One region of the Arthrobacter sp. AIWTK1 genome, then DNA from elsewhere that is predicted to be linked to it. Evidence: riboswitches for the same ligand, from Rfam matches in the RefSeq annotation. Region 1 holds a riboswitch; each other region holds the start of a gene.

What was found. A riboswitch is a leader RNA that binds a small molecule or an ion and turns the genes downstream of it on or off. The one in region 1 is predicted to bind cyclic di-AMP.
Region 2: it holds a riboswitch for cyclic di-AMP, as region 1 does, so the genes downstream of both, AC1MDG_RS11725 (NlpC/P60 family protein) here and AC1MDG_RS04110 (C40 family peptidase) in region 1, are expected to answer to the same signal.
Region 3: it holds a riboswitch for cyclic di-AMP, as region 1 does, so the genes downstream of both, AC1MDG_RS03440 (aggregation-promoting factor C-terminal-like domain-containing protein) here and AC1MDG_RS04110 (C40 family peptidase) in region 1, are expected to answer to the same signal.

Annotation. Positions count from the first base shown of each region.
Region 1 covers NZ_CM155287.1:871,912-876,738, reverse strand. Annotated here, with positions in the region: gene AC1MDG_RS04120 (HNH endonuclease) at 1-399, opposite strand, end outside; gene AC1MDG_RS04115 (NlpC/P60 family protein) at 622-1,386, opposite strand; gene AC1MDG_RS04110 (C40 family peptidase) at 1,530-2,114, opposite strand; cyclic di-AMP (ydaO/yuaA leader) riboswitch at 2,275-2,433, opposite strand; gene AC1MDG_RS04105 (M23 family metallopeptidase) at 2,582-3,403, opposite strand; cyclic di-AMP (ydaO/yuaA leader) riboswitch at 3,407-3,620, opposite strand; gene AC1MDG_RS04100 (iron-dependent transcriptional repressor DtxR) at 3,762-4,457, opposite strand.
Region 2 covers NZ_CM155287.1:2,560,360-2,565,186, forward strand. Annotated here, with positions in the region: gene AC1MDG_RS11710 (cupin domain-containing protein) at 94-471, shown strand; gene AC1MDG_RS11715 (DUF1918 domain-containing protein) at 517-711, opposite strand; gene AC1MDG_RS11720 (hypothetical protein) at 900-1,484, shown strand; gene AC1MDG_RS11725 (NlpC/P60 family protein) at 1,600-2,364, opposite strand; cyclic di-AMP (ydaO/yuaA leader) riboswitch at 2,368-2,541, opposite strand; gene AC1MDG_RS11730 (polysaccharide deacetylase family protein) at 2,787-4,310, shown strand; gene AC1MDG_RS11735 (hypothetical protein) at 4,337-4,591, shown strand; gene AC1MDG_RS11740 (DNA alkylation repair protein) at 4,558-4,827, opposite strand, start outside.
Region 3 covers NZ_CM155287.1:710,990-715,816, reverse strand. Annotated here, with positions in the region: gene AC1MDG_RS03455 (hypothetical protein) at 1-309, opposite strand, end outside; gene AC1MDG_RS03450 (response regulator transcription factor) at 556-1,296, shown strand; gene AC1MDG_RS03445 (HAMP domain-containing sensor histidine kinase) at 1,300-2,832, shown strand; cyclic di-AMP (ydaO/yuaA leader) riboswitch at 2,980-3,154, shown strand; gene AC1MDG_RS03440 (aggregation-promoting factor C-terminal-like domain-containing protein) at 3,154-3,927, shown strand; gene AC1MDG_RS03435 (hypothetical protein) at 4,401-4,619, shown strand; gene AC1MDG_RS03430 (glycosyltransferase) at 4,768-4,827, shown strand, end outside.

The DNA of each region.
Region 1 (4,827 bases):
CCTGAGCTTCCAGCCCATCTCGGCCGGCGTGTGGTCGCCCTTCACGTTGTTGCACCGAAGGCAGGCGGCCACCAGGTTTTCCCAGGAGTCCGCGCCGCCTCTCGATTTCGGGTGGACGTGGTCAATGGTGTGTGCTGCCTTACCGCAATAGGCGCACCGGTGGCCGTCACGGCGCAGGACGCCCCGGCGGCTCACGGCGGTGGCGGTGTTGTACCGCGGCCGGATGTAACGGTTCAGGAGAATCACGGACGGACGGCCCAGGATTTCCTGCGGCCCGACGACAGGATCGTCGCCTTCGGCCACCACGCTAGCTTTTCCGGTCAGCACAAGAACCAGCGCCCGGCGGAAGGTCACAACCGCCAGCGGTTCATATCCAGCATTAAGAACGAGAGTGCGCATGCACATACCTCTTCACGGCCGCACCCGTCAGGGGCTCGAGGGCCGGCTGCCCTCTGCTTGTCCGGGCTATGAATCGACAACACAAGAGTAAACACTCAAGTGGCCGATCACCGAATCGGGCCAATACCATACAGTCCGTGTCGGCAAAAATTCACCTGCCGGAAACGCAGAAGAACCCCTGCCCGGAGGCAGGGGTTCTTCTGGCAAACGTTAGCCGGGGCTTTAGCCGCCGACGCGGATGAAGACCGGGCCGGAGCCGACGTTGACGCTGAACAGTGAGGTGGTTCCACCGTTCCAGCCACCGTGCACGGCCTGGCCGTTGCCGACGTATACGGCGATGTGGGCCATGCCCATGCCGCCGTTCTCGTAGTAAGCAAGGTCGCCCGGCTGTGCCTCGGCGGCACTCACGGTGCGGCCCAGGGACAGGTACCCTGCCGGCCAGCCGTGGTAGTTGATGCCCACGGCAGCAAGTGCGTTGGTGGCAAGGGCGGTGCAGTCCTGGGCAACGCCGAGCTGGGCATAAGCCGCAGCTGCGATCGAAGCGCCGTTTCCGCTGGCAACGGCGGGGGCGGCCGGTGCTGCGGGAGCAGCCGGAGCGGATACGGTCTCGGCGACGGCAACCGGAGCGGCCGCGGGAGCAGCTTCCTGAACCTCAACGACGGGCTTGGGAGCCTCAACGACCGGAGCCGGGGAGGTGGAAACAGCCGGCTTCTCGAAGGAGATGGCGATGCTGGAGGCAGCCGAGATGTTGGCCGGAGCGGAAGACTGTACTTCCAGGGTGGAAGCAGAGGTTGCTTCGCGCTGAACGTTGGTGTCGGCAGCGTTGGCTGCGATACCGCTCGTCAGGACCAGGCCGGAGGCAGCAGCGATAACCGCAGCCTGGCGACCCATGCCGCCGGCGTTGTCGCCGACAGCCTTGGCAATGACAGCAAGCGAGTTGGTTTTGGTAACCTCGGCGCGGTGCCGTGCGATGGCACGTGTAGTCATTAGTTCTCTCTTTCGTTTTCCTCAGACTGCATGGCAGGCCGCGGTTTTTGGACGCTCCGGCATCTTGGGGGTAAGCCGGAACGGCCCGAACAGGGTTTTTTAGCGAAGTACGCGCGCTTCAGCGATGGGAAGCGCGGCGTGTTTTAGCGAAGCGTGTAGAACGCGGAGGTGCCCGTGGCGGACACCGCGTGCAGGAGGGTGCCCTGCGAGGGGTTCAGCGCGCTGATCATCATGCCGTTGCCGACGTAGATGCCAACATGTGCGCCACCGTTTTGCATGACCAAGTCGCCCGGCGCCGGAGTGGCGGTGGGCTTCATGGCGGTCCATGCATTGGTACGGGGGATGCTGATGCCGGCCTGCGCGTAAACCCACTGGGTGAAGCCTGAGCAGTCCCAGCCGCCGGGAGTGGTTCCACCCCAGACGTACGGACTGCCAATGCCCGTGTAAGCGATAGCAGCGAGGCCCGATGCTGCGGCTGAGGAAGCGGCGTCGGCAAGCTTGCCTGCCTTGGCTTCTCCGTCAGCTTCAGTGGAGGTCTCGCTGGCATCTGCACCGGTGGACTGTGCCCGAACGGTTTCAACCTTGGGCGCTGCCATCGTGGTCACTGCCGGACGCTCGAAGGAAACAGTCGCTGTGGGTTCTGCAGTTACGGCCAGCTGTGCTGACTGTGAGCCGGACTCCGTCGAAGCGGAAACGCCCAGGTTGGTATCGGCGGCATTTGCCGGCATCCCAACGCTGAGGATCAATCCGGAAGCAGCTGCGATGACAGCCGCCTGGCGACCTACGGTCCCGGCGTTGGCAGTAACAGCCCTGGACACGGAGTTCAACGGGTTCGTACGAACCGTTTGCGCACGGTGGCGCGCAGAATTGTGACGTGTAGACACGAAGGTAGCCTCTCCCAATGCCTACGAGGTGAGCTGTCGGATTCGGATGGGAGTCACCCGGCCGCTCGGCTTCCTGGGAAGCGTTGCGACTTAACCCCAAGGTCTTCTTGCGAAGACCAAAATTGGTTCCCCCGCCTCTGCCAGACGATGTCATGCGAACGGACCTTGAGCGGTGGCAGAGTTAGGCAATCCACTCAAGAGCGCCAACTTCGGAAAAGTTGGCGTGCTCTAAACGGTACAGGAATTCCGAACGAATGTCACATTCAGATCACGGCATGTCACAGGAATGCGAGAGTGACCCATCGTTTGGATCAGAGCCAGCCGAGCGGGTCGACGACTTCGCCGTTGACCATTACTTCGAAATGGAGGTGGCAGCCGGTAGAGGCTCCAGTGGTCCCGCTGAGCGCCACGACGTCGCCGCGGCTGACCTTCTGGCCTACCTGGACGCTGGACGACGAGAGGTGGTTGTACGTGGTTTCCAGGCCGTTGCCGTGGTCGAGCACCACGCGGTTACCGCCGCCGTAGGGGTGCCAGCCGGAGAAGGTCACGGTTCCACTGGCAGCAGCGAAGACGCTGGTGCCGCACTGGGCCGCGTAGTCCTGGCCGCGGTGGAACTCGCCGGCTCCGCCCGTGATGGGGCTGACCCGGAAACCGAAGGGTGAAGCGGTGACCATCTGTTCCAGCGGCGCCCCCAGGCTGCCGGTGGACGCCGCACGGGTGATCGTTCCCGCTGACTGGGCGCTCAGGAGTTGCTTGAGCTTGCCGTCGGGATCCCCCTTGGTGGCTACGGTGGTCCGGTTGAAGTCGATTTTGGCGCTGGCGGCAGCGGAGACCTCCGGCTGCGCCGCGACTGCTGCGGCAGCGGGGTTTCCCGTGTCTGCCGTGGATGTCATGGGTCCAGTGGACGGCACGGTCACGGTGAGGACCAGTCCGGTGGCCGCCAGAGCAATGCCGGCTTTCTGACCCACGCCGCTGGCGGCAGCAAACTCGGTCACCTGGCTGAACAGGCTCCGGCGTCGCCGGGCATCGCGGTGTGCATCGCGCGGCCTGACCGTCATAACGGCTTCGGCCACGGGGTACTCCGAAGCGGGACCGGTCGCCCTGCGGCGGCCCCTGACGGTCTGCGTGGTCAAGAAATATCCTCTCTGGATAGCCTGCGAAGTTAGCTGTCGGATTCGGGTCAGAGAGATCACAGACCCGGCCCGCCAATGCAAGGCATCCGACACAGGGGTGTCCCTAAGGAATCCTTCGTCGGAAGTGGCTTGCCGCTGACGGACTTCACCCCAAGACCGTTTGATAACGGCCGATGGTGGTTCCCCCGCCTCTGCCAGGAGGTGATTCGTACGCTGATCCGCTGGCAGAGCTCGGCTTCGGATCAGGTAACGCTTTAGTATCGGCGCTAGTCCTCAACTATAGGTGATTAACCAGCGCGGTAATAATTCCGTTATCTTCGTCTCAGCCCGGTTGTAGGTGGTCCTACGAGTTGGGCGGTTAGCTGACGGTAACAAACACGTGGGCCGCAACTTCGGGCGGCAGTTCCAAGGCGCCTTCGATCTCGGGCACGCGCACCGAGATGTACTCGCCCACACGCTCCAGCGCGAGGGTTGCGCCCGGGCGGATCCCGCCTTCGTCGAGCTGCACCAGAAGCTCCGGCTCAACCTGGATCGGCTCGGCCAGCCGGCTGACAGTGACGCGGGAGTCGGCCCCGTATGCGCTCATGGCGTCGAGGAGGTTCACCACGCCGTCGGTGAACGCGGGGGCGGGCTGGCCGCCGAGGGCTGCCAGGCCGGGAATGGGATTGCCGTAGGGGGAAACCGTGGGGTGGTCCAGTAGTTCGAAGATGCGCCGCTCCACGCGTTCGCTCATGACGTGTTCCCAACGGCACGCTTCGTCGTGGACGTACGCCCAGTCGAGGCCGATGACATCAGCCAGTAGCCGTTCCGCGAGGCGGTGCTTGCGCATGACCTCCGTGGCCCGTTTCCGGCCGGTTTCGGTGAGCTCAAGGTGGCGGTCACCCGAAACAACTACAAGTCCGTCGCGTTCCATCCGCCCGATGGTCTGCGAGACGGTGGGGCCGGAGTGGCGCAGCCGTTCGGCAATCCGGGCGCGGAGAGCAACGATGTTCTCTTCCTCAAGCTCCAAGATTGTCCGAAGATACATCTCAGTAGTGTCGATCAGATCCGTCATCCAGCTCAGCTCCTCGAGCACAGTCCTTGCGTCAGTCCCACCGTACCGCGCGGAGGCCTTCCTGTTGGCCTCGGCGACGTGGGCCTGCATCCACCGATCAACCTCCGGGGACGGCCTCACGGGATCAGCCCGGCCGGCATCGCGGCCCGCTGTACGTCAGGGAACAGCTTAGCCTATTTTGAATTACTCCGGATAATCCCCCCACAGAACCAAAGCGGAACCGAAGCAGAACGGAACAGCGACGGAAACACAGTTGCCCCTGCAATGTCTCAGTGACTGGACTATGACGGATGCCGTTCCGTGCCCCGCGGGCACGTCAGGCAGAATGTAGGGGATTCCCACTGCAGGAACCCGTGCATTGCCGGGCCTT
Region 2 (4,827 bases), 1.7 Mb from region 1:
GTCGATTAGGACCTGGCAGACCGACTCCGCTGTCCGGTCGCGCTTGCGGGCCCGGACAGCCCTATCCGCAACTCCCGATTGATGGAGAGAGCCATGACCACGAACGTTGTCGCTCAACTCGCAGTAAAATCCCACAATTCACCGGACGAAAAGCGCCGCCCCGACAAGACGGAAGTGGATCTTGTATCCGTCGACGCCTACACGATCGGAAGATTCACCTTCCAACCGGGCTGGCGATGGTCCGACTGCATCAAGCCCGTAGCCAAGACGGATTCATGCCAGCTCAGCCACGTTGGCTTTTGCGTTTCCGGCAGACTCACGGTCCAGACCTCTGACGGCAACCAGATCCACATCGCCGCTGATGACTCCTACACCATCCCGCCAGGGCATGACGCATGGGTCGAAGGAGACGAACCCTTCACGGGTGTCGAGTTCGTCAGCGCCGCCGTGTTCGCCAAGGCCCCGGAATAGCAGACCGGCTGCGGCGGGGCGCCCGGTTCACTGCGCGCTCCCCGTTCACTGCGCCGGGTGAATCCTGTCAATGACGAAATCCCCGCCGGGGATGACGGTGGTTTCATGGCCGTCGTCGAACCGCACCACGTAGGGCGGAGCTCCGTCGGCGCCATGAACCTCAATGATCTGGCCATGCCGCTCCGCGGATCCGACCGTCTTGCCCCGGATTGTGATCCGGTCTCCCTGGGTTGCCTTCATGGCAATCACCTCCAAGCACCAGATTACGAGGGTGCGGGCGGCGAAAACAGGGCCGTTGCGCACTGGCAGTTGGCGGGTGCCGGGCGGGACGTCACGCGGGATCAACCTGCACCTGGCGCCAGCGGGCGCCTGGCAGGATTATTGGGATACTACGGATGACCTTGGCAGAGGACCCAGGGGGAACGGCTATGACGGAGGAAAAGCCCACGAGCTGGTGGGCTACGCTGCCCGGTCTGCTGACCGCCGCCGCCGCGGTGATTACCGCCGTGACGGGGCTGCTGCTCGGCTTGGGGCAGCTGGGGATTTTCGACGCCGGCCGGCCCGCCGCATCGACGGCGGGCGCTTCCGCAAGCGGCCCCGCCCGGCCAGGCGGCGTTGTTCCGCCGTCCGTTACTGCATCCGGCACCGGTAACAGCGCGGAGTGGGCCGTTGCCCTGCCGGCCGGGCGCAACTACAGGGCAGCCGACGTCGAATACGAAATTCTCGACGCCCGTGCGCGCCCTGATGTGTCAGGGAAGGTCGCACTGACTTTCACGCTCAGATGCACCAACCACGGCAGGTACGACATCAACTTTTGGGACGCAGCGTTCAGGCTGAACGTGGGCGGAGTCAGCCATTCCCCCGATTCGGGGCTGAACGAAGTGGTGGGAGGCGATTCAAGCACGTCGGGCGAGGTCCGCTTCACTATCCCTGCGGACACGCGCGCCGCAGTGCTGCGCATCAAATTCGCGCAGGGCGAGAGCACGGTTCAGGTCGGGATGTCGCCGATCTGAACACCGGCCGCCACTCGGCTACAGGAAGGGCCGGTGACCTGCTGCCCCCAAGGCAGCCGATCACCGGCCCTTCCGCCGGGTCTTCCCTCCCGCCGGGGCAGGCCGGGCCGGAGTGCTAGGCTCCGGCCCGGACGAAGGTAACGCCGCCGGTGGCCGTCAGCCACGACAGCGGGTGCGTCACGGTGGCATTGACGCCGTTCATTCCGCCGCTGATCACCTGGCCGTCGCCGATGTAGATGCCCACGTGGCCGGACTGCACCACCATGTCCCCGGGCTGGGGCTCCCCCACCACCGAGCCGTAGTTCATGAACTGCATGGGTCCCAGGTCGCCGACGGGAATGCCTGCGGAGCCAAGTGCCTTCTCCACCATGGCCGTGCAGTCCTGGGTGATGCCCAGTTGCGCATAAGCAGCAGAAACCATGGCGGCATTGACACCGCCGGCGGCCGGGGCAGCGGCGGGAGCCGGTGCGGCTGCCTGTACCTGGACGGAAACGGCGGGAGCCGCCGGGGCGGCAACAGGAGCCGGAGCTGCCGCGGGAGCGGCCGCCTCTGCCGGAGCGGGCTCTGCGACCGGCACTTCCACGGGAGCGGGGGTGGTGCTGACGTCCGGACGTTCGAAACTGATCCGGACGTGGGAGTCTGCGCTGAGCGGGGCACCCACCTGGGCCTTGGCGTCAAGGGCGGACGCCGGAGCCGAGTCGCGTTCCACGGGGGCTTCGGCAGCCTGGGCCGCCATCCCGCTGGACAGGACCAGGCCTGAAGCGGCTGCAATAACCGCGGCCTGGCGGCCGACCCTGCCCCTACCGCCGGTCGTGGTAAACCCGGAGCGCCCCGCAGGCGCGGTGGAGCGATGATGAGCGGACAGTTTGCGTGAAGACATGAGGTAACCTCTCCCGATGCCTGCGAGGTTAGCTGTCGGATTCGGATGGGAGACACCCGGCCGCAGTCGCCTTCCGCTTGGCGGAGGGCTTGCGGCTTCACCCCGAAGGCCTGCACAACTCTGCAGGCCAAAAATGGTTTCCCCGTCCCTGGCGGTCAGTTTCGGTTGGATCCCGGGCCGCGGCAGGGTTAGGCAATCCGCCCGGGAGTGCCCCTATCCGGGATAACGGCACTGTCCCACCGTACGCGGGCCATGCACCGATGTCACATTCAGGTAACGGCGCCACGGGAACCGGGATGCGCTAGCAGGTAGCGGCGGTACTCGGGTACTGCGTTGATCAAAGTCGAGTGTTTTGCCTTGGCGCCGCGAGGCGTAGTCTACGTGCATGTTCTTGCGGGGGGACTCACACGCTTGGAGGCATCATGCGTTGGTCGAATCAGCCTGCCCGCAACCCCGCACGTCACGTAGCGGAACCTCCTGAGCCTGCGCCGGGAGGCCGGCACGGCCGGCGCTGGGTCGCCATCCTGGGCGCTTTGCTGCTGGCCGTCAGCACACTGGTGGGCGTGGCCGGCGCCTCGAAGGCCGCGGGGCCAACCATCGTCAGCCTGACCTTCGACGACGGCCTCGGCAGCCAGTTGGCGGCCGCGCAAGAGCTGAAAGCCCACGGGCTGGTGGGCACTTTCTTCATCACCACTTCCTTTGTAGGCCAGTCCGGTTTCCTCACCCGGGCAAACCTGGACACTCTCGCGGCGGACGGCAACGAAATCGGCGGCCACAGCGTGACGCACCCGGACATGACAACGATCGGCGCAGCGGCCGCCAGCGCGGAGGCCTGCAACAGCAAGACCACCCTTGAAGGCTGGGGCTTCACCGTCCGGAACTTCGCCTACCCCTTTGCGGCGGAGAACGCCACAGCACAATCAGCGGTCCGCGGCTGCGGCTACGCCAGCTCACGGGGCCTGGGCGACATCCGGTCTCCCGCGAGTTGCGCGTCCTGCCCGGTTGCGGAGACGCTGCCGCCGAACAACCCCATGGTCACCAAGGCCCCTGACCAGGTGGCCGCCACCTGGACCCTGGCGGACCTGCAGGCCACCGTCACCAACGCCGAGACGACCGGCGGCTGGCTCCAGCTGACCTTCCACGAGATTGCCAACGGAACGGATCCGTCCCTGTCCATCAGCCCCGCCTTGTTCAAGGAGTTCGTCACGTGGCTGGCTGCGCGGACAGCAAACGGTACGACGTCGGTCCGAACAGTGGCGCAGGCACTGGGCCAGTCCCCCGTGACGTCACCCCCGCCGTCTCCCTCCCCCTCTCCCTCCCCCTCTCCCTCCCCGTCTCCCTCCCCGTCGCCGTCTCCCTCCCCGTCGCCAATCTCGTTTGCTGACGTACCCCAGGGCGCGGCGCTGTACACCGAGGTCAACTGGATGGCCGCCCAAGGCATTTCCGTCGGCTGGCTCGAAAGCGACGGAACACGCACGTTCCGTCCCGGCGTTGCGGCAAGCCGGGACATGATGGCGGCGTTTTTCTATCGGATGAACGGAAGCCCGGCATATTCGCCCGGGGCATCGCCGTTTACGGATGTCACGCCGCAGACTCCCTTCTACAAGGAAATTCTCTGGCTTGCCTCCCGGGGTATTACCACCGGCTGGACCGAGTCCGACGGCTCCAAGACCTTCCGGCCAACACTGGCCGTCAACCGTGACCAGGTCGCCGCATTTGTGTACCGTTTCGCCGGCAGCCCGACCTACACACCGGGGGCATCGCCCTTCGCCGACATTTCCGCGCAAACGGCCTTCTTCAAAGAGATCTCATGGCTGGCGTCACAAGGCATCTCCAACGGCTGGACCGAGGCGGACGGCACGAGGACGTACCGGTCCGCGTTGCCGGTCAACCGTGACCAGGTGGCTGCCTTCCTCTACCGCTACAACAGCGCCTTCCCGGCGTAAGAGCCGGCATGAAGCGGAATATGTAGGTGAAACACTATTGCGTGGCCATCTGCCAGCTGAGCGATCAGCCGCAGGAGGATTTTGACGTCAACACGGAGCTCTTGATCCTAGAGGGCAAGGAACTCCATGTAGCGACGTGGGACGCCGAACCGCGGGACGGCGGCTTTGACATCCTGGTCCTCAACGACCGCGTCAGCGCGCTCGGGTTCATGGTGGTCACCGACTGGGAGTTCCTGGAAGGCAGGGCCTACGCGGTGGTGGAGCGCCGGGCCCGCGGCTGAGGGCCGTCCGACACCGCCAGCACGGCCGCGCGCCTCAGCCAGGGATCAGGATCCCCCGCCCAGCGGTCCAGCACCGCATCCGCCCGCGTCCTTGCCTGCCCTTCCAGCCCCGCAATTAACGGACGGACGACGTCGGCAGCGATCGGGTCCACCAGCTCACCCAGCTGCGCCTCCCGCACAAAGCCCTCGATCCGGGTGAGGTCTGAGTTGTTGAGCAGCGCCACCCGGGACTGCAG
Region 3 (4,827 bases), 160 kb from region 1:
ACGCTTCTTTGTCCACTGCTTCGAACTGCCGTTCGGCCCGGTTCCGGCGAAGGTCCCGGAAGATGCCGGCGCGCCCCAGCCACCGGACGGCCGGGACGAACCCCACCCCGCCGCGGGCAATGACCCGGAAGCAGGAGCCGACGGCGGCGCTCCCCATGTGGAGGCTGGCCCGGCGCTCGCGGAACTGCTTTCGGGGGATCCGACGTTGCTGCTGTCGGGATTGCTCAAAGAGCCGTCCGGAACCGGATGGCTTTCCCAAGTCCCGTCCGGTTCGTTCTCCGGAACCGGCGTGCTGTGGTGCTTGTTCATTGCGTACTCCTCTGGCGCGGGGCTTTGTCCCCTCCAGAGTCGGAAGCGTTCCTGTGCGCGGGCTGTGCGGGGCAACAGGTCAAGCTGTGACCTTGTGAGACCCGCTTCACCCCGGCACAGCAGCCGATCCGGGCCAGGCGGCCCGCGAAACGCCCGGCGGCCCTTCCAGCTCGCTAGGCTGTGATTCACAGGCTGCGCACAGGAAGCCCATAGCGCGGACTAACCGACAGATCGGAGAGTTGTCGCATGGCCACTTCGCACTCCATGACTAACAACCTTCCCCAGCTCACCCACCCGGACGGCTCCCCCATCCGCGCCCTGGTGGTCGACGACGAGCCCAGCCTCTCCGAACTGATGAGCATGGGCCTGCGCATGGCCGGCTGGTCCGTGGCCGTCGCTGCCGACGGCCCCGAGGCCGTGAAGCTCGCCAAGGAGTTCCGCCCGGATGTGCTGGTCCTGGACGTGATGCTTCCCGGGTTCGACGGCGTCGAACTGCTCACCAGGATCCGCGCCTTTGCGCCGGAGGTGCCCGCACTCTTCTTGACGGCGAAAGACGCCGTCCAGGACCGCATCCTCGGCCTGGCGGCCGGCGGCGACGACTACGTCACCAAGCCCTTCAGCATGGAAGAAGTGCTCCTCCGCCTGCACCGGCTGGTACAGCGCTCCGGCGTGGCCGCTATGGACACCGCTGAACTGGTGGTGGGCGACCTCGTCCTCAACATTGACACCCGTGAAGTGACGCGGGCCGGGGAGGAACTGCAGCTGACGGCCACCCAGTTCGAACTCCTCCGCTACCTCATGGAGAACCCCAAGCGCGTTGTCAGCAAGGCCCAGATCCTGGACCGCGTATGGGACTACGACTTCGGCGGCCAGGCCAACATCGTAGAGCTCTACATCTCCTACCTGCGCAAGAAGGTGGATGCCACGCACCCGCCCATGATCCACACCGTCCGCGGAGCGGGCTACGTCATCAAACCGGCGGATTGAGCGGTGCCCACACTCTCCGGGGAAATCCGCAAAGACCGCCGCCGCTGGCTCGACCCTTCGACGTGGCACCTGCGCACCCGGCTGGTCCTGGTGGCCATGGCGCTGCTGGTGGCCATCTGCGGCGCCATTGGCCTCTTCAGCTATGCCTCCATGGATTCCTTCCTGACCAGGCAGCTCGATGAACGGCTGGGGCAGGCCTCACGGCTATCGAACGAGGCAGGACGGCCACGGCCCAGCAACCCGTCCGGCAGGCAGGACGGGTTCGAAGGCCCGGGCCAAGGAGTCGGGACGCTCATCGCGCGCATTGACAACGGGAATGTCAGCAGCGCCGGGTTCCTCGCCAAAGACGCCACCGTGGCGTCCCTCTCCCCCGAGGACAACCAGATCCTCTTGGCACTCCAGCACGACGGAACACCCGTCGATCGGGCCCTGTCCACCGGCTCCTACCGCCTGGTGGCGGTGGAGGCGCCGTACGGGGACGTGGTTGTCACCGGACTTCCCCTCAACGAAAAACAGAACACGCTCAGCTCTTTGGTCTGGACGATGGTGATCGTCTCGATGGGCGGCCTCGTCCTGATCGGGCTTGCCGGAACAGTGCTGATCCGACGCACCATGAAACCCCTCGAGCAGCTGTCCGAAGTCGCCACGCAGGTTTCGCAACTGCCGCTCGACGCCGGTGAGGTGGCCCTCGCAGTCCGCGTCCCGCCGTCGAACGCGCATCCTGGAACTGAAGTGGGCAGCGTGGGCCACGCCCTCAACCTGATGCTGGACAACGTCTCCAAGGCACTGGAGGCCCGGCAGCAGAGCGAGACCAAAGTGCGCCAGTTCGTGGCCGACGCCTCGCACGAGCTGCGCACGCCGCTCACGGCTATCCGCGGCTACACGGAGCTGATGCGGATGACCGAGGACTTCACCCCCGACGGCAAGAAGTCACTCGCCAGGGTGCAGAGCCAGTCCGAACGGATGACCACCCTGGTGGAGGACCTCCTCCTGCTGGCCCGGCTCGACGAAGGCCAGCCGCTGAAGATCAGCGACGTGGACCTGACGCAGCTCGCAGTGGAAACCGTCAGCGACGAAAAGGTCATGGCGCCGGACCGCATCTGGCAGCTCGAACTGCCCGAAGAGCCCGTGGTGGTGCGCGGCGATGCCAAGCAGCTGCACCAAGTGCTGGCCAACCTGCTCTCCAACGCACGCAAGCATACGGAGCCGGGCACCACCGTGGTCACCGGAGTGATGCGCTCGGCCGACGGCAGCGCCGTGGTAACCGTGACGGACAACGGTGCTGGGATTCCGCCGGAGTTCGTGGACCGGGTGTTTGCACGCTTTGCCAGGGCGGACGCTGCCCGCACCAGCCCGGCTGGATCCGCTGCGCGTTGGGGCGCTGCCGGGGCCGCCGCAGCCGAGGGGACAAGCGGCCTGGGCCTGTCGATTGTGCAGTCGATCGTGGAGGCGCACGGCGGAACCGTGGAAGTGAACTCCCGCCCGGGACGTACTGAGTTCGCACTGCGCCTTCCGGGGGAATCGCCGGACGCTTAGCGACTTCGGTTTGGGGTGAGAGGTTCAGCGCACGCGCAAGCCAACGCGCCGTCGTCGTGATCCTCGTTACCTAAATGTGACTTAAGCGCCGGACTCCTGTACGGTTTTTAGAGTGCGGCCACCGTTCCGGCCGCATATCCGGATGGACGCCAAACTCTGCCGCTACCCGGATTTCCTCATGATCAGGCAGAGGCGGGGGACCCAGGTCTCCGGGCATTCTGCATTGCCGCCCTTGGGGTGAAGCCGACACGTGAAGTTCCGTGCGGCCGGATGACCTCATCCGAACCCGACAGCTAACTCCGCCGGCATCGAGAGGCAACCATGACTAAATCCACGCCAGAAGTACGTCCTGAGCCCGCTTCCCACAAGTCCGCAGCGCCTGCGCACCATTCACGCCACCGTGCTGAACCAGCCGCCACGGCGTCCCCGCTGTCCCGGTTCACTGCCGGCCTGCAGGGCTCCGGCCGCCGTGCCGCCGTAGTGGCCACCGCCTGCGCCGTGCTGATTGGCGTCGGCGCCGCCGGCCAGGCTTCCGAACCCGTAGCCCCCGCAACATCGGCAACGGGTTCAGGAAACACAGCGACAACGGCCGACGCCGAATCGAGGCTCGCGTTCGAAAAGATCCTCGTTTCCGCCATGCCCGCACCGGCCTCTGTCAGCGTGACCGCGCAGTCGTCGGAGGAGAAGCCGGCGGAGAAGGCACCGGAAGCACCTGCAGCGGCCCCCGCACCGGCACCTGCAGCCGCCCCCGAACCGGCTCCTGCCCCGGCACCGCCCGTCGCCGTTGACGATCCCGCAGCTGCCCAGGCATATGCTGCCTCGCAGCTGGGCACGTACGGCTGGGCGGCTGACCAGATGCAGTGCCTCACCACGCTCTGGACCAAGGAATCGGATTGGAAGACCACCGCCACGAACGCCAGCAGTGGCGCGTACGGCATTGTCCAGTCGCTGCCGGCCGAAAAGATGGCCAGCGCCGGGTCCGACTACCTGACCAACTTCCGCACCCAGATCAACTGGGGCTTGAACTACGTGAAGGAACGCTACGGCTCCCCCTGCGGCGCCCTGGACTTCCACTACGCCAACAACTGGTACTAAGCCGGCACCTGTAGCCATCTTGGTTCGCAACAGCGGAGGCCCCGAATCCACCCGGATTCGGGGCCTTCGCTGCGTCCGGGAACCTTCGTGCTCCGTTTCGCCGCCACAAGGTTTTCACAAGGTCGAGGAGTGACTCTTGGTCGCCGCCGCTTTCAATCGTCTTCCAAGCGGCTGCCGGCCCCAGCGCCGTCATCAAGATGCAGGGAGCACAACAATGAAAAAATGGTTAGTTCCGACGGCCGTCCTGGCGTCAATCTTCGCCGCCGCAGCCACCGCTTCAAACCGAATACATCTTTCATTGCGGCCAAGCTGCCGGTGGCTTCGACATCGAGGCCACCGTGACTGGCCGGGTAAAGGACATCGTCATCCCTGGGGACAGAGTCATTTCCATTGCCCCAAACCTTAATGTGACACTAACTGCAAACGGTAAGACTGTGAGTTACGTCATCACTGGCGCCTCACATATCCAATTCGTGCCAAACGCCGAAGATCCCACCAGCGTCGAATTCAAGTCGACCGGCAGGAACCTTCTTTCATTCGCTGATACTGACAACACCGGACCTGACGTTTCCGGAGTGGTCCTCGTATCGGGCAACTTCAACTTCGCCGTTACCGGGGACTTCCAAAGGGAACTCAGGCGATACTCGGGACCGGGCAGGGTGATCGACGTCTGCGAAGTTCTGGCACCCTAACCCAGGATCCGCGGCGGCGGTGCTTCCACCAATGACGGTGGGAGCACCGCCGTCGTTTCCGTTCCGGCTTCCGTGCCCCGGCAAATCCCACAGCAGCCACACAGCTTTGGCCTAAATCCTTCATATGCGGCGGCAGCATAGTTGAACCATGACGCCCACAGACCTGGCCACGGGACCCCTGCTGCACCCGCAACCGCGGGCCGCCGTC